DNA from 4 places in the Mesorhizobium sp. M8A.F.Ca.ET.208.01.1.1 genome. Region 1 is predicted to be linked to each of the others. Evidence: riboswitches for the same ligand, from Rfam matches in the RefSeq annotation. Region 1 holds a riboswitch; each other region holds the start of a gene.
What was found. Region 1 has a riboswitch for cobalamin ahead of EN851_RS08770 (DUF1636 family protein). Riboswitches for the same ligand answer to the same signal wherever they lie in the genome.
Positions count from the first base shown of each region.

Region 2: it holds a riboswitch for cobalamin, as region 1 does, so the genes downstream of both, bluB (5,6-dimethylbenzimidazole synthase) here and EN851_RS08770 (DUF1636 family protein) in region 1, are expected to answer to the same signal.
Region 3: it holds a riboswitch for cobalamin, as region 1 does, so the genes downstream of both, EN851_RS01805 (CbtB domain-containing protein) here and EN851_RS08770 (DUF1636 family protein) in region 1, are expected to answer to the same signal.
Region 4: it holds a riboswitch for cobalamin, as region 1 does, so the genes downstream of both, EN851_RS01585 (DUF1636 family protein) here and EN851_RS08770 (DUF1636 family protein) in region 1, are expected to answer to the same signal.

Region 1 covers NZ_SRUT01000001.1:1,706,296-1,710,513, reverse strand. The annotation lists gene EN851_RS08780 (helix-turn-helix domain-containing GNAT family N-acetyltransferase) at 1-200, shown strand, start outside; gene EN851_RS08775 (AraC family transcriptional regulator) at 209-1,042, opposite strand; cobalamin riboswitch at 1,251-1,460, shown strand; gene EN851_RS08770 (DUF1636 family protein) at 1,550-1,963, shown strand; gene EN851_RS08765 (ABC transporter ATP-binding protein) at 1,960-2,748, shown strand; gene EN851_RS08760 (ABC transporter substrate-binding protein) at 2,795-3,742, shown strand; gene EN851_RS08755 (iron ABC transporter permease) at 3,742-4,218, shown strand, end outside.
Region 2 covers NZ_SRUT01000003.1:504,627-508,844, reverse strand. The annotation lists gene EN851_RS19165 (pirin family protein) at 1-50, opposite strand, end outside; gene EN851_RS19160 (DUF2277 domain-containing protein) at 91-357, opposite strand; gene EN851_RS19155 (exodeoxyribonuclease VII small subunit) at 450-701, opposite strand; gene EN851_RS19150 (histone deacetylase family protein) at 705-1,631, opposite strand; cobalamin riboswitch at 1,806-1,988, shown strand; partial or broken gene bluB (5,6-dimethylbenzimidazole synthase) at 2,088-2,666, shown strand; gene EN851_RS19140 (hypothetical protein) at 2,834-3,817, opposite strand; gene EN851_RS19135 (TetR/AcrR family transcriptional regulator) at 3,905-4,218, opposite strand, start outside.
Region 3 covers NZ_SRUT01000001.1:368,956-373,173, reverse strand. The annotation lists gene cbiB (adenosylcobinamide-phosphate synthase CbiB) at 1-198, shown strand, start outside; gene cobO (cob(I)yrinic acid a,c-diamide adenosyltransferase) at 195-818, opposite strand; gene cobU (bifunctional adenosylcobinamide kinase/adenosylcobinamide-phosphate guanylyltransferase) at 820-1,335, opposite strand; gene EN851_RS01810 (CbtA family protein) at 1,328-2,131, opposite strand; gene EN851_RS01805 (CbtB domain-containing protein) at 2,147-2,326, opposite strand; cobalamin riboswitch at 2,362-2,560, opposite strand; gene EN851_RS01800 (aromatic ring-hydroxylating dioxygenase subunit alpha) at 2,704-3,870, shown strand; gene EN851_RS01795 (MFS transporter) at 3,921-4,218, opposite strand, start outside.
Region 4 covers NZ_SRUT01000001.1:323,998-328,215, reverse strand. The annotation lists gene EN851_RS01600 (NADH-quinone oxidoreductase subunit B) at 1-417, opposite strand, end outside; gene EN851_RS01595 (NADH-quinone oxidoreductase subunit A) at 408-773, opposite strand; gene EN851_RS01590 (winged helix-turn-helix domain-containing protein) at 1,106-2,305, shown strand; cobalamin riboswitch at 2,335-2,541, shown strand; gene EN851_RS01585 (DUF1636 family protein) at 2,579-3,013, shown strand; gene cobW (cobalamin biosynthesis protein CobW) at 3,010-4,062, shown strand; gene EN851_RS01575 (cobaltochelatase subunit CobN) at 4,081-4,218, shown strand, end outside.

The DNA of each region.
Region 1 (4,218 bases):
GCATCGGCAAACGGCTGGTCGAGGAATGCATCGGCTTTGCCCGCGCCAGGGGGTACAAGACGCTGACTTTGTGGACCAACGACATTCTGACCGCGGCCCGGCACCTCTACCAGGCGGCCGGTTTCAAGCTGACCGAGGAAGAGCCTCACCATTCCTTCGGCAAGGATCTGGTTGGCCAGAACTGGGATCTGGAGCTGTAGCGGCGCCTCTATGCCTTGACCGGCACCCAGATCTCCAGCCCGCCATTACCGGTGCGGGCATCGAATTCGGGCCCATAGCGCTCGAATTCCGGCGCGTCGGCGATTTCATGGCCGGAGGCCGGGAGCCAGCTGTTCCAGATCGTGTTGATCGTGCGCCGGATGGTCGAGATGTGCTCGCGATGCGTGAAAACGGCGTATTTCCGCGCCGGCACATGCACCCGGTAGAATTCCTTCGGCAGGTCGGAGAAGTCCGACACCTCGACGCCGACGACATAGTCGAAATTGCCGGCATCGTCGCCATTGAGGCAGACACCGTAGAAAACGCCTGGGACTTCGCCGGGGATGTTGCCGATATAAGGGCTGAAACGCTGCCACTGCATCGGAATGCCGGCGCTCGATTCGCAGCTGTAGCGCTCGCCGAAGCCGGCGATGAGGAAGGGTCGGCTGGTCTCGAAGCGCGGTGGTTCAAGGCTGGTGAGCAGGGTATGGTCCATCAAGATAGGCTCCACGAGATCGAGTGTCTTGGTCGAACCTTGCGCGCGCACCAGTTCCGGCGTGGTGCCGAACTGGTCGCGGAAGGCACGGGTGAAAGCCTCATGCGAGTTGTAGCCGGCGTCGAGCGCGACGCACAGTATGTCGGGCGCGCCGCCGGCGAGCCTGCGCGCCGCCTCGGTCAGCCGGCGCGAGCGCATGTAACCCATGACGGAACGGCCGGTGGCGGCGCCGAAGGCGCGCGTCACATGAAAGCGCGACACGCCGCTGCTGTGGGCGACGTCGTCGAGCGTAACAGCCTCCGGCAGATGGCTTTCGACAAACCATAGCGCTTTCTCGGTCGGGTTCATGTGCTCCTCGCATGTGGCGTCTTCACTCTGGCGCCTCGTTGCCCGGCCAGTTTGATCGAAATTGCGCATGGCGCAAAATCGAAAACGGCAACGCTGACAGGCGTGGACGCAAAGTCCGTCCGCGCCCATGCCGACGGCAGGCTTGCTCTCGTATGAGTTCTGTTATAACAAAACGAGGTATCGCCTTGCCTCGAATTCGCTCGCGGCATAGGCTGCGACTCGTGATGGTCCCCGAGCCGAAAGGCGAGGGGTGAAAAGGGAACGCGGTGAGACCCGGTTTTTGGGTCGAGGCCGCGGCTGCCCCCGCAACTGTAAGCGGCGAGCAAGATCCGGAACGCCACTGGCCGGCAAGGCTGGGAAGGCAGGATTGCGCAGAGACCCGTGAGCCAGGAGACCTGCCATCACTGAGTTGACCGGACGGGGTGTGCCGGGAGGAGACGTGGACATCGGTCTTGTCGGCCGGTCGACCAACATCCTTCCGTCGCCAGTTTTGAAAGTGACGTGAAGTTGGACGGCGCAATCGATCGTATTCAGCCCAGCCCGATGCACCAGATCATCGTGTGCACCCTTTGCCGCGACGTGCCGACCGGCGTCAGGTCGGGCGAAGGTTTGTGCGCCGAGTTGCGCTCCCGCCTCTCGGCCCAGCCTGACGTGGCGCATGGTTTCACGGTCGAGGGCGTGGCTTGCATGGCGGGTTGCGCGCGTCCCCTGACGGTGGCTTTCCAGGCACCAGGCAAGGCCGCCTATCTCTTCGGGTCGATCGACGCGCAGGCCGACGCCGCCGACCTCGTGCGATTCGCCCGGCTCTACGCTTCGCTTGCCGACGGCTGGTGCAATTCCGGACAACGTCCGCCGCGCCTGGCCGGCAAGACGCTTGCCCGCATTCCGGGGGCGGGCAAGCTGGCGGAAGGCAGTCGATGACAACGCCGCTTCTCGATGCGTGCGACCTGGGCGCGATAGCGAATGGCCGGCATCTGGTCCATGCGGTCAGCCTGTCGGTGACATCAGGCGACCGCCTTGCCATCATTGGCCCCAACGGCGCCGGCAAGACCACGTTGCTGCGCATGTTGTCCGGCATGCTCAGGCCGAGCTTCGGAGAGGTGAAGCTTGGCGGGCGGCGCCTGGACAGGATTTCGCCCGCCGAGCGGGCCCGGCATATCGCCGTCGTGGGCCAGAGCGACCAACCGGATCCGCGTTTGGCGGTGATCGACTATGTCGAGCTTGGCCGCGTCCCGCATGCCGGCCTGAGGGGCCGGAGCGAGGAACGCGACATTGTGGTGGACGCGCTGCGCCGGACCGGCCTGTTGTCGTTGCTCGGCCGGAGCATCGGCTCGCTGTCTGGTGGCGAACGCCAGCGCGCCCAGCTTGCGCGTGCCATCGCGCAGGAGCCCAAGATCCTTTTTCTCGACGAACCGACCAACCACCTCGACCCGCGCGCCCGCGCGCAGCTGCTCGAACTGGTGGCCGGCTTCGGCATGACCGTTATCGCGGTGCTGCACGATCTGACCCTGGTGGCACCCTTCGCCACCAGGGTCGCGGTGATGAACGAAGCCCGGCTGCAGGCGCTGGCGCCGCCGCACGAGGCGTTGACGCAACAGCTGATCCGCGAGATTTTCGGCGTCGACGTGTTTCGCCTGCGCCATCCCACCGAGGATCGCGAACTGACGGTGTTCGACCTTCCGAACCGCGCCTCGCCGCCATCCTGATCAACGCCCCTCATCGTCCGACACAGTTCAACTAAGGAGCAAATCCGTGAAACGCCTTGCCTTCTCGCTCGCCCTCTCGCTGCTGGCCTCGACGGCCTTCGCCTTCCCCGTCACCGTCGACAGCTGCGGCAAGCCGCTGACCTTCGACGCTCCGCCGAAGCGCGCCGTCATCCATGATCTCAACATGGCCGAGATGGCCTTCGCGCTGAAGCTGCAGCCTTCGATCGTCGGCCTGACGGGCATCAGTGGATGGTACAAGGTCGGCCCCGAATTCAAGGCCGAACAGGGTGCCATTCCCGAACTGGCGCCGAAATATCCGACCCTGGAGAACCTCGTCGCCGTCGAGCCCGACTTCTTCTTCGCCGGCTGGTACTACGGCATGAAGCCCGGCGGCGACGTGACGCCCGACACGCTCGCTCCGCACGGCATCAAGACGCTGGTACTGACCGAAAGCTGCGTCCACCTCGACAAGAGCCGCCCGGTCGCCTCCATGGACCTGCTCTATGGCGACGTCGAAAAGCTGGGCAAGATCTTCGGCAAGGAGGCAGAAGCGGAACAGCTTGTTGCCGGCTGGAAGGCGCAACTCGCCGAGATCAGCGCCAAGGTCGGCAGCGCGAAGGGAACACGCGTGTTCCTCTACGATTCCGGCGAGGACAAGCCGTTTACCGCGGGAAAATTCGCCATCCCCAGCGCCATGATCTCGGCGGCCGGCGGCGACAATATCATGGCCGACTTGGAAACGAGCTGGGGCAACACGGACTGGGAGACGGTGGCGGCGCGCAATCCGCAATTCCTCATCCTGCTCGATTATCAGGACGGCGGCGGCTACAGGAAACTGCTCGATTTCCTGAAGGCGCACCCGGCGATGAAGGAGACGGACGCGGTCAGGAACGAGCGCTTCGTGGCGCTTCGTTATGCCGAGCTGACACCAGGACCGGCGAACATCGAAGCCATCGGCCAGATCGCCAGGGCGATGCATCCGGAAGCGTTCTGATGGATCTTGCCCGAGAGCACAAATCCGGCGCGCTTTCAGGGCACAGGGCCTTCACGCTGGCCATGACGGCGGGCGCGGTGGCGCTCGTCGCTCTCGCGCTGCTGTCGATCGCTTATGGCTCGACGCTGATACCTCTGAGCGATGTCATCGCCGCCCTTGGCCGTGCCGTCGGACTGGACGAGCCTGAGATATCGGGCCCGGTCGGCAAGATCGTCGTCGACCTGCGGCTGCCGCGCACGATCCTGGCGATCTGTGTCGGCGGCGGGCTGGGCATCGTCGGCGCGCTTTTGCAGACGGTGACCCGTAACGATCTTGCCGACCCCTTCCTGTTCGGCCTGTCGTCGGGGGCCGCCGCCGGCGCGGTTTCCGTCATTACCGTGTTCGGCGACAGTTTCGGCATCTGGACCTTGCCCGTGGCTGCGTTCACTGGCGGCATCCTCGCCGCCTCCATCGTGCTTTTGCTGGTGGCGCGGGTG
Region 2 (4,218 bases), on a different contig from region 1:
CTGGCGAAGGCATCGCCGGCCTCAGGGTCTTTCCCCGGGAAGAAGCTCATGAACTCTCCTGGTCAGCGCTCGGTGGCTGCCTCGGCCGCATCAGGCAAAGCGGATCGCGGCCTTTGCTCTTAGTTTGGCCGCCACCTCTTCGCGATTGCGCGGATGCTGGTGGGTTTCGAGGGAATCAAGCAATTCGCGTGCGGATGCCGCGATGGCTTCGACCGCATGATCGAACGCATGCTGGTTCTGTTTCGACGGCCGCGTCGTTCCGCTCAGCTTGCGGACAAACTGGAGTGCCGCGTCGCGGACTTCGTCATTGGTTGCCGGCGGATCAAAATTGAACAGGGTCTTGATGTTTCTGCACATCGTTTCCAAACCTCCTCTGGTCCGTTTCAATCGGGACGAACTGTATCCTCAATCATGATCGTGTCCAAAAATCGGTAAGGCTGCTCGGAGCCTTAGTCCGCGTCGAGCGGCTCGGTTCCAACCGGCTTGCCATCGCGCGACAGCCTGATCTTCTCGACCTTGTCTTCGGCTGCCTTCAGCAACCGGTCGCAATGCGCCTTCAGCGCCTCGCCACGCTCGTAGATCCGGATCGACTGGTCGAGCGGCACGTCGCCACGCTCGAGATCATCGACGATCTTCTCCAGCGCGTCGAGTGCCTGTTCGAAGCTCATCGCCTTGACGTCTTCATTGATCTCACCGCTCATCATTCATCCTTTCATCAGTCGCCCGACATGGGCGGCGACCGAAAATGCCAATCCCTGCAGATCGTAGCCACCCTCGAGTAGGCTGACGAGCCGGTTGCCGCCGTGGCGTGCGGCGCGCTGCATCAACTGGCCGGTCGCCCAGTCGAAATCGTCCTCGGTCAGATTGATCTCGGCCAGCGGGTCGCGGTGGTGCGCGTCGAAGCCGGCCGAAATGATGATCAGGTCGGGGGCGAAATTGTCGAGCGATGGCAGCACGCGCGACAGGAAGGCATCGCGAAACACCTCGCTGCCGGTCTGTGGCGCCAGCGGCGCGTTGACGATGTTGCCGGCACCGGTCTCGTTCTTCGCCCCGGTGCCTGGGTACAACGGCATCTGGTGCGTCGAGCAATAGAGCACCGACGGATCGTCCCAGAAAATATCCTGCGTGCCGTTGCCGTGATGCACGTCCCAGTCGACGACGGCGACACGCTCGGCGCCGTGCCTCTTCTGCGCGTAGCGGGCAGCGATCGCCGCCGTGTTGAAGAAGCAGAAGCCCATTGCGGTGGTCTTTTCGGCATGGTGGCCGGGCGGACGGGCGGCGACGAAGACATTGTCGGCGCGGCCCGCAAAGACGTCGTCGACGGCGGCGTTGGCGGCGCCGATCGCCGTGATCGCGGCCTGCCAGCTCTTCGGGCTGGCGGTGGTGTCGGCGTCGATGTGGGCAATGCCTTCGTGGGGGATGGCGGCGCGGACACGCGCGACGAAATCGGCGGGATGCGCATAGAGGATCGTCGCCTCGTCGCCTTGCGGTGCCTCGACGCGGTCGAGCGCGGCAAAAGCTTCGTCGTCGAGCACGCGCTCGATGGCGCGCAGGCGGTCGGGCCGCTCGGGGTGACCCGGCGGGGTGATGTGTTCGAGAAAGACGGGGTGCGTGTAGAGACGGGTAGCCATCTCCCCTATCTAGTGCCCCGGCGCCGTAATGGCCATGCATGGCGGCTTGATCGCTGGGGAAAATCACGCCTGCGTTGGCGTCGCTGCGGGGATTGGCGACGCCGGGGCTTCGGCGTAAGGTGACCGACACTGCCTGGTGCCTGCCGGTCTGTTTGTTTTAGCCGCATTCTGCGACGCCAAATGATTTCACTTGGCTGCAAATGCTCCGGCGGGAGAATCGGGAACACGGTTGAATTCCGTGGCGTGCCCAACGCTGTAAGGGGGACCGCGCCGGTAAATGCCACTGTCGATGACGGGAAGGCACCGGACGCGGGTTGATCCCGAGCCAGAAGACCGGCCTGGCAGGCATCGTCATCCGCATGGTCAGGCGGATGACATCAGAGCGATGTGGGTCCTCTTGGACGCGCAAAGTTCGCTCTGAGAATTTGAACTGCTGCAATCGCAAGGGGACAAGCGATGCCGGAAGCCATGACCGCTCCAATGGGCGATGGATTTGATCAGATAGCGCGTGACGCGGTTTATCGCGCCATGTTCACGCGGCGCGATGTCCGCAGCCATTTTACATCGGAGGCGATCGACGATGCAGTGCTGGCGCGGCTGCTGCTTGCCGCCCACCACGCGCCATCGGTCGGCTTCATGCAACCCTGGAATTTCATCGTCATCCGCGATGCCGCGCGACGGGCGAAGGTGCGCGACCTGTTCCTTGCCGCGCGCGAGCAAGAACTGCCGGCAATCGAGGCAGACCGGCAGGCGCTCTACCGCAACCTCAAGCTCGAAGGCATTTGCGAAAGCGCATTCAACATCTGTATCACCTGCGACCGCGAGCGCTCGAAAGGCTCGCCGCTGGGGCGCTGGCACAACCCGGAAATGGATCTCTACAGCACGGTCTGCGCGGTGCAGAATTTCTGGCTGGCCGCGCGCGCTGAAGGCATTGGCGTCGGCTGGGTCAGCATCATCGAGGCGCAAGCGCTGAACAGCCTGCTGTCTATCCCCGATCACGTGACGCCGATCGCCTATCTCTGCGTCGGTCGTGTCTCGGAGTTCGCGCCGAAACCGGACCTCGAAACGCATGGCTGGGGCCGACGCCTGCCGCTGCCCGACCTGATCATGAGCGAGACGTTTTGCGGCCAGGGTGAGGCACCGCTCAAATCGGCGGTGGCGCGCCTCGACACCGTCGCAGGTGCGCCCGCCAGCCCCGCCGATCAGCGCGTCGCGCCGGCCATGTCCCAGCGCGAGCCGCCGAAGGTGGAGAGCGCCTTGTCCTTGAGTTCCCGGAACTTCGACGAGGCTTCGGCCAGCCTGGCGTCCCAGGCGGCATCGGGCACCTGGCCCTCGATGGTCTTGAAATAGACCTGCATCAGGCAGGCAATGGCGAATGGCTCGATGAAGGCCGCCTTGAAAGCCCAGGCAAAGACGATGGCGAGCACGAAAGCCCAGCCGGCGAGTTGCCCGGGCATGACATAAAGAATGGCGGCTGCCGGAGCCAGCATCAGCAGGAAAATCACGAAAGACACGCCCCACATGATGACCGCCAGCCAGACGGCGTTCTTGACCATGGTCTTGCCGTTCTGGGCGTAGAGCACCACGCCTTGCCGCGCCGTCTCGAAGGGCGAGGACGAATTGATGCGGATATTGTAACCGAGAATGATCTCGTCGACATAGGTCAGCGACAGGCGGATCACCGTGTTGAGGAACGAGACCAGGCCGCTCAGGCCCGGAATGGGCAGGAAGGCCGCGATGCCGCCCAGCAGGCCGGTGATGGCGCGGATGGCGCCCTTGACCAACTGGTCGACGACGAAAAGGATGTTCGCCTCGGCAAAGCGCTCGGTCACAACCTCTTTCGCGTAGGCGATCTGGTTCTGGCCGTCGGGAACGTCATGTCCGTCGATCAGATGCACCATGACGGCGATATGGCCTGCCTTGACGACGTAGAGGATGTATTCGCGCAGCCAATAGACAGCGATCGAGACGACGCCGAATCCGACCACGCCGCCCCAAAGGGCAAAGGACAACGGTCCGTCGGGATCGGTGGAGATATGGCCGACGCCATAGCCGACCGAGGCACCGGTGCCGGTGGCCATGATGTAGGCCAGTGTGATGCCGAAATAGACGATCATGCGAAAGACAATGAAAGGCCAGGTCCGCATCATGATGGACACCGACCTGCCGATATCGAAATCCCACATGCCCCGAATCCCCCAGAGGTGGCTGTGGAGGATGCGCCCAAACCGGCTATTGTCAATTGCGGGCGGTGGCGGAAGCGCCACGGCGGCTCAGTTTGGCCGTGCTTCCGGTTTCTCGAGCAGGCCTTCGAGCAATTGCTTGAACGCGGCCACAACCTTCCTCGACGTCGCTTCGGGATCGTTCGAGTTGGCGATCCGCTGTGCGGCCTGACTGCTCGCACCGTTGATCAACCGCGCCGCCGTTTCGGGATCGACGCCCGGCACCACCATCCCCTCCTGTTGCAGCGCCGTCAGATGATCGGTCATTGAACCGACGCAGGCATTGGCATTCGACCATTGCGCCGGATCGCCCAGCACGGCCGGGCCATCCCGGAACATGATGCGCTGGATTTCCGGCTCCAGCG
Region 3 (4,218 bases), 1.3 Mb from region 1:
GGCGCACTTGGCCTCGCGCTCGCCGGGCCGCGCAGCTATGGCGGCGTCGTGGTCGACGACGTCTTCATGGGCGAAGGCGGACGACGCGATGTCGACAGCGGCGACATCCGGCGGGCGCTCCAACTTTATCGTGTCGCCGACTATTTGCTGATTGGCCTGTTTGGGCTGATCGCGGTGATCGCAATCCTGGTGTTCTAGAACTCGATGCCCTGCTGCGCTTTTACGCCGGCGGAAAAATGGTGTTTCGTCAGCCCCATCTCGGTGACCAGGTCCGCCGCCTCGACCAGCGCCGGCTTCGCGTTGCGACCGGTGACGACAACGTGCAGGCCCTCGCGGCGAGCCTTGAGCGCGGCAACCACCTTGTCGAGATCGAGATAATCGTAGCGCAGCGCGATGTTGAGTTCATCGAGCACGACAAGGCTGATCGAGGGGTCGCCAATCAATTCCACGGCCTTGGCCCAGGCGGCTTCGGCGGCCGCGATGTCGCGCTTCAGATCCTGCGTTTCCCAGGTGAACCCCTCGCCCATCGCATGCCAGACGACCCGGTCGCCGAAGGCGGCGAAAGCGTCCTTCTCGCCGGTGTGCCATTTGCCTTTGATGAACTGGACGACGCCGACGCGCTTGCCGTAGCCGAGCATCCGCAGTGCGAGACCGAAGGCGGCCGTGGTCTTGCCCTTGCCGGGGCCGGTGTTGACGATCAGCAACCCCTTCTCGATCGTCTTGCCCGCGACCTCGGCGTCCTGCACCGCCTTGCGCTTGGCCATCTTGGCGCGATGGCGTTCTTCATCCCGGTCTTTGGAGCCCTTGTCTTCGGTCATTTCATTTCACCTTGAGCGGTAGCCCCGCCACCATCAGGAGCACCGTATCGGCGACCGCGGCGACCCGCTGGTTGAGCCGACCGGCGTCGTCGCGAAAACGCCGCGCCAGCGCATTGTCGGGCACGATGCCTTGCCCGACCTCGTTCGACACCACGAACCACGGCCCGCGCGGCCGCGACAGAACGTCCGCCAGCCGTCGGCACACGGCCTCGACGTCGTGATCCGCCAGCATGTGATTGGTCAGCCACAGCGTCAGGCAGTCGACAAGCACCGGTTGACCATCCGGCAACGCCTCTAGCACTTCGGCAAGGTCGAGTGGCACATCGATGGTCGACCAGCCCTCGCCGCGCCGCGAACGATGCAGCGCGATGCGCTCGTGCATCTCGTCGTCATAGGCTTGCGCCGTGGCGATATAGGCCCATGGCGGGGGCAATGCCGTCACCAGGGTTTCGGCGTGCGCGCTCTTGCCGGAGCGCGCACCACCGATGATGAAGGTCAGCTTGCCCAGATCAGGCAAAGCTGTCGCGCAGGCTGGTCGCCGGGCCGGTGAAGCGCCCGCGAACCACGCCGACGACCGCGCCGAGCAACAGCCAGAACACCAGATTTGTCACCGTCACCGCCACCACGAACTGATGATGCAGGCCTTCCGGGATCGGTGTCTCGAAGCTGTCGGGCTGCGGCGCGCCGACAATGTGCGGCGCGACGATCAGCAAGACCGCGAGGATGGTCAACGGCAGCGATCTGCGAAACACGATCAGGCCAAGGCCGATAGCGGTTGCCGCCACCGTTGCCGACCACCAGATCTGGCGCGGCAGGAGATCGGCCGCCGGCATTGCAGGCAACTCCGGCTGCAGGCCGAGGCCAGGCGCCAGTGTGAACACGGCAAAGCCGGCCAGACCCCAGAAAACGCCCTGGCGCCAGTTGCCGACGCCGCCTGCGAATTCCGAAACCGCGACCAGGACCAATGCGAAGCCGATGCCGGTGACGATATTGGCAAGCACGCTGAAGGCGAAACGCTCGAAGCCGTCGGCCGGCGCCCAGCCTTCATCCTCCGCTGCCGGAGCAGCTGCTTCCGCTGCCGGCGCGGCGGAACTCATGGCATTGCCTGCCGGAGCGGCCGTGCTCACGGCGCTGGTATCGGTCGCGGCGGGTGCCGCGCCATGATCGTGGTGATGGCCGCCGCCGGCCTGTTCGTAGACTTCCGCTTTCAGGATCAGCGGAACGGTCGCATAGGCCTGCATGCAGGCAAGAACGACACCGGCCACGAGCCCCGCGATCGCCGCGACGAACACGACGTTGCGAAAAAGGTTCATGATGTCAGATCCCAGTTAGTGGCAGGGAAACGCCATCGAGTGGCGATAGTCGTGGGCGGCGTTGTGGACCGCATCGATGTGTGAGAAGCCGACAAAACCAACGACGAAGATGCCGAGCAGCGCCGCGAGCGCGAGCTGCATGAAGCGCGACTGCGAGGAGACGGAGGCGCCGAGGGAGACGGTAGCGGTAGTCATGTCTTGTCCTTTCACCCTCCACCCGAGGGCATCGAAGTCAGTTTCCTGTCGCCGGCAGGTCTCCTGGCTCGCGGATAAGCGCCCTTCCCCACCTTCCCGAAGGAAAACCTTCAGTGGCATATGGAGAGGACTACCGCACACAGTTGCGGGGGCAGCCACGGCATTGGGCGAAACCTCGCCCGCACCGCATTCCCTCTTGGCTCCCAAAAAGGAACCGACGACGTTGGTGACTATAGGGAAATTCGCCGCGCGCGGCAAACCAAATTCCGACAGCCGCCAGCGCAGGAGCGTCGTGTCGGCAAAGCCGCTCCCATCCCGTCCTGATTGACAAAGTTCATGGCCGGGTGTCGGCTGGCAAGCCTCACAGGAAGCCAGCCATGCAGCCCAATGCCAGCGAGCGCGATCCTTATAACGGGCTGACCCGTACCGAGCCGACGCTGCCCTCATCGGCATATTGGGACCAGGAGAGCTATAAGCGTGATCTCGACGCCATCTGGTACAGAGACTGGCTGCTCGTCTGCCGCGAGGCCGATCTGGCGCAGCCGCTAGCCTTCCGCCGATTCCGCATCGGCACGCAGGACATCCTCGTGCTGCGCGACGACACAGGTGAGCTGCGCGCCTTCCACAACACCTGCCGCCATCGCGGCTCGCAGCTTTGCCAGGAGAGCGAGGGCCGCCTGAAAGCGCGGCTGATAACCTGCCCGTATCACGCCTGGTCCTACTCGCTGCGCGGCGAGCTGGTGCGCGTGCCGTCGAAATCACTGCCTGACGGCTTCGACAAGGCCGATCACCCGCTTTATCGCGTCGCGCTCTCGGTGTGGCGGGGCTTCGTCTTCGTCAATCTTGCTGAAGATGCCGCCGGCTCGGCGCAATCCTCCTTCGATCCCGCGTCCGGCAACCTCGGCAACTGGCCGCTCGAAACGCTGGTATCGGGCCATATGCTGCGCAAGGTCATGAACTGCAACTGGAAGATCTTTTGGGAAAACTTCAACGAGTGCCTGCACTGTCCGGGCGTCCACAAGGATTTGTCGCGGCTGGTGCCGATCTATGGCCGCGGCCTGATGAGCCGGCATGACGATCCCGAATGGCTCCGCCACGCCGACAATGACGCGCCGGAATTTTCCGGCGGCTTGCGCGCAGGCGCCCAGACCTGGTCGCGCGACGGCCAGACGCACGGCCCGGTCTTCTCAGGGCTGAAGCCGGCGGAACGCAGCGCCGGCCAGACTTATGCCACCAGCCTGCCCTCGATGTTCATCGTCGGCCATGTCGACTATGTCAGGACCGTGCACCTGGTGCCGCTCGGTCCCGAACAGACCGAGCTTGTCGCGGAGTGGCTGTTCGCGCCCGAGGCCCTCGCCGAGACCGATATCGACAACATCATCGCCTTTGGCACACAGGTGCTGGAGGAGGACGCCGCCATCTGCGAGGTCAACCAGAAGGGCTTGCGCTCGATGCGCCACACAGCCGGCGTGCTGATGCCCGAGGAATATGATCTGCACCGCTTCCACAATTGGGTGCGCGAGCGCCATGCGGCGGTGACATGAGGGTATGTCGAGATTCAGGTCAGGCCGGCATCACCTGAATATCGACATACCTACAGGGACTTCGGCAGGTAGCGCCAGGTCATGAAGCCGCAAAACGCCGCCAGCAGGCTGAGGGTGACGAACACCGATCCCAGGCCGAAGAACGCCAGCACCACCGAATAGACCAGCGGCGGCGTCAGTTCGGAAAAATCGAGATAGGTGCGGTAGACCGCCGCCATCTGCGCCCGCTCATAGGAGCGTACCGAGCGCATGAAGGCGGTCGAACCCAGGGCGTCGAGCGCGATGGTGAAGAAGGCGCCGCACAACAGGAAGGCGCCGGTCAGCAACGGTGCTGTCGCTCCGATCGTG
Region 4 (4,218 bases), 1.4 Mb from region 1:
ATTGGCGCAGGAGCCCATCGAGATGACGTAGCGCGGCTCCGGCATCTGGTCGTAGACCTTGCGCAGCGCGGGCGCCATCTTGTTGGTCAGCGTGCCGGCCACGATCATGATGTCGGACTGGCGCGGAGACGCGCGCGGCGCGACACCGAAGCGCTCCGAATCGTAGCGCGGCATCGAGGTGTGGATCATCTCGACAGCGCAGCACGCCAGGCCGAAGGTCATGAACATCAACGAGCCGCTGCGCGCCCAGGTGATCAGCGCCTCGGTCGAGGTGACCAGAAAACCCTTGTCGGCAAGCTCATTGTTGATTTCGAGGAAGAAGGGATCGTCCTCCCCCACCGGCCTGCCGGTGTTGGGATCGATGATGCCCTTGGGCTTTGGCGCGACGAGGGTACCTGAACTGTCGTTCAATCCCATTCCAGCGCTCCTTTTTTCCATTCATAGGCAAAGCCGATGGTCAGCACTGCCAAAAACACCATCATCGACCAGAAGCCGAGCATGCCGATCTTCGAGAAGGACACCGCCCAGGGAAACAGGAAGGCCACTTCGAGGTCGAAGATGATGAACAGGATCGACACCAGGTAGAAACGAATGTCGAACTTCATGCGGGCGTCGTCGAACGAGTTGAAACCGCACTCGTAGGCGGAAAGCTTTTCGGGATCGGGGTTGCGGTACGCCACCAGGAACGGCGCGACCAGCAGCGCCAGGCCGACCACCAGCGCCACGCCGATGAACAGGACGATGGGCAGGTACGAACTGAGGAGTGCGTTCATGCAGCGGCTTTCCGTTGGCGCCAATCCACGTTGATTACAGCAGCGGACCTTAATGCGGAAGCGTGACAGTTTAACCGCTGAACCGTTTTAAGGAGCCTATGCTGCAACGCGGCGAGGGTTAGCGCAGCACTTCCAGCGAAGCAAGTCAAACCTTGTTCAAAACAACGAGCTGGACGGCATTCCGGGAGAAACTGGTCTCATAGGCTCCTGTTTGATTTCCTTCTCTTTTTACTCCACTTTTCTCTCCTGACAGGGTTGCCGCCAAAACCCTGCTAGCATGGGCTGGAATCACCCATCACACCTTTGTCAAAGCACCTCAGAGTGACGCCTGCATGAAGGAAAAGATCTCGCTTGCCGCCGCCCGGCGCATCGCGCTCGCAGCCCAGGGGTTTCTCGATCCCCGCCCCGCCGGCACACCCGACCGCCGCCATTTCGCCCGCGTCCTGTCCCGCACCGGCCTGCTGCAGATCGATTCCGTCAGTGCGGTGGTGCGTGCCCACTATATGCCGCTCTATTCGCGTCTGGGTCCCTATCCCGTCGCCTTGCTCGACAACGCCGCCGTGACGCGCAAGCGCACGGTGTTCGAATATTGGGCACACGAGGCCTCATTCCTGCCGGTCGAGACGTACCCGCTGATGCGCTGGCGCATGCAGCGCGCCGAGCAAGGCGATGAAATGTATCTGGGGCTGGCCAAATGGGGCCGTGAGCACGCTGCCTATATAGAAGAGATCTACCGCCAGGTCGTCGATCGTGGCCCGATCGCCGCTTCGGCGCTGGAAGGCCAGAAAGGCTCCGGCGGCTGGTGGGGTTGGAGCCACGCCAAGCACGCCTTCGAATGGCTGTTCTGGGCCGGCCGCATCACCACGGCGCACCGGCGCGGTTTCGAGCGCTTCTATGACCTGCCCGAGCGGGTGCTGCCGCAAGCGATCCTCGACCTGCCGGTACCGGCGGCCGAGGATGCACATCGCGAATTGCTGCGCATTTCCGCCCGCGCCCACGGCATCGCCACATCAGGCGACCTGCGCGACTATTTCCGGCTCTCCCCCGCCGACATGAAAGGCCGGCTCGAGGAACTGGTCGAACTCGGCGAGTTGTTGCCGGTCCGTGTCGAGGGGTGGGACAAGCCAGCTTACCTTCATAGGGATGCGCGTTTGCCACGCAAGATCGAGGCCCGCGCCCTGCTGGCGCCGTTCGATCCCGTCGTCTTCGAGCGCTCGCGCTCGGAGCGGCTGTTCGATTTTCACTATCGCATCGAAATCTACACCCCGGCCGAGAAGCGCCAATACGGCTACTATGTCCTGCCCTTCCTGCTTGGCGACAGGATCGTGGCGCGCGTCGACCTCAAAGCCGACCGGCCGGCCAGTGTCCTGCGCGTCCATGCCGCCTATGCCGAGCCCGGCGCGCCGCCTGAAACCGCCGCTGAACTTTTCGAGGAATTGAAGCAGATGCAGGGCTGGCTTGGGCTTGAACGCATCGAAGTGACGCCTGCCGGCGACCTCGGCCCGGCGCTGTCCGACATCGCGGTGTCGTAAGCTCGCGTTGACACCGCTGCCCGCAAGAGCCTAAATCCGATCCAGACGGTCTCCTCTCGGCAAAGGGAGGAGCCAAGAGGGAATGCGGTGCGGGCCGAAAAGCCCAAATCCGCGGCTGTCCCCGCAACTGTAAGCGAAGAGCCAAGGCCGAAAGCCACTGGGATTGTCCCGGGAAGGCGGCTACCCAAGGCGATGACCCGCGAGCCAGGAGACCTGCCGTCTGGAATGCAAGAATCCGATCGCCCGGCGGGTTTTCCGGGCAAGGAGCCTGATTTGGATCGCGACAGCAGTTTCTCGGCTGAAACAACGGACATTTCGTCCGGCGGGGATGATTCCCTGGCCGGCATCACTGTCATCGTCTGCGCCTCCTGTCGCGACGAGACCGGTTCCGACGCCCATCCCCGGGCCGGCGAACTTCTGGCTGAAGATACCCGCCAAGCCGCCTCGGGCGAGCAAATTCGCATCCGCACGGTCGAATGCCTCGGCAATTGCAAGCGCAGGCTGAGCGCCGCGATCCTGCGCGACGGATGCTGGAGCTATGTGTTCGGCGACCTGACCACAACCAGCGGCGCCGATCTCGTCGCCGGCGCGAAACTCTTCGCCACCTCGACCGACGGCCTCATTCCCTGGCGCGGCCGGCCCGATAGCCTCAAGCGCGGCCTCGTTGCCCGCATCCCTCCTCTCGACATGCTGAAGGACTTGATATGACCGCTCCAAATTCGGCCGGCAATCTCTCCCGCGTTCCCTGCACCGTCGTTACCGGCTTCCTCGGCGCCGGCAAGACGACGCTGGTCCGCCATCTCCTGGAAAATGCCGGCGGCAAGCGGATTGCCATCATCGTCAACGAATTCGGCGATATCGGCATCGACGGCGAAATCCTCAAGGGCTGCGGTATCGACACCTGCCCCGAGGAAAACATCGTCGAACTGGCCAATGGCTGCATCTGCTGCACCGTCGCCGACGATTTCGTGCCAGCGCTCGACCAGATCCTGTCGCTGACGCCGAAGGTCGACCACATCCTGATCGAAACCTCCGGTCTCGCCCTCCCCAAACCTTTGGTCCAGGCGTTCCAGTGGCCGACGGTGAAAAGCCGCGTCACCGTCGATGGCGTCATCGCCGTGGTCGACGGTCCCGCACTTGCGGAAGGCCGCGTCGCCAACGACATGGAAGCCCTGCAGGCGCAACGCGCCGGGGATGAAAGCCTCGACCATGACGATCCGGTCGAAGAGGTGTTCGAGGACCAGATCGCCTGCGCCGACCTGATCATCCTGTCGAAGAGCGACCTGATGGACGCCGAGGGCTCGGCCCGCGCCAACGCCATCGTCAACGAACACTCCGCCCGCGCGGTGAAGATCGTGCCGACGTCGCATGGCAAGGTCGATCCCTCGGTGCTGCTCGGGCTTGGTCTTGCCGTCGAGGACGACATCGAGAACCGCAAGTCCCATCACGACGGCGCATTCGACCACGAGCATGACGACTTCGACACATTCATCGTCGACATTCCCTCGATCGCCAATCCCGACGATCTGGCAAAACGTGTCGCAGAGGCCGCCGAACAGGAAAACGTGCTGCGTGTAAAAGGCTTCGTCGAGGTCGGCGGCAAGCCGATGCGGCTCCTGCTGCAGGCCGTCGGCCCACGCGTCAATCATTACTATGACCGTGCCTGGAGCGCCGAGGACGACCGCCGCTCGCGCCTGGTCGTCATTGGTCTCAAGGGGCTGAACCGTCCGGCGATCGAACGTATCCTCGCCGGCTGATTTCAGACACGGACCGCGATGCACATCCTCACCACGACCTCCGCTTCGCTTGACGACCTCGCCGAGCCTGTCGATCTCAGGCAGACGCCGGCGGATATCGTGGCCTTGTCCTTCACCGACAGCGATCTCGCCGGACTGGCGGCGGCGTGGAAGGCG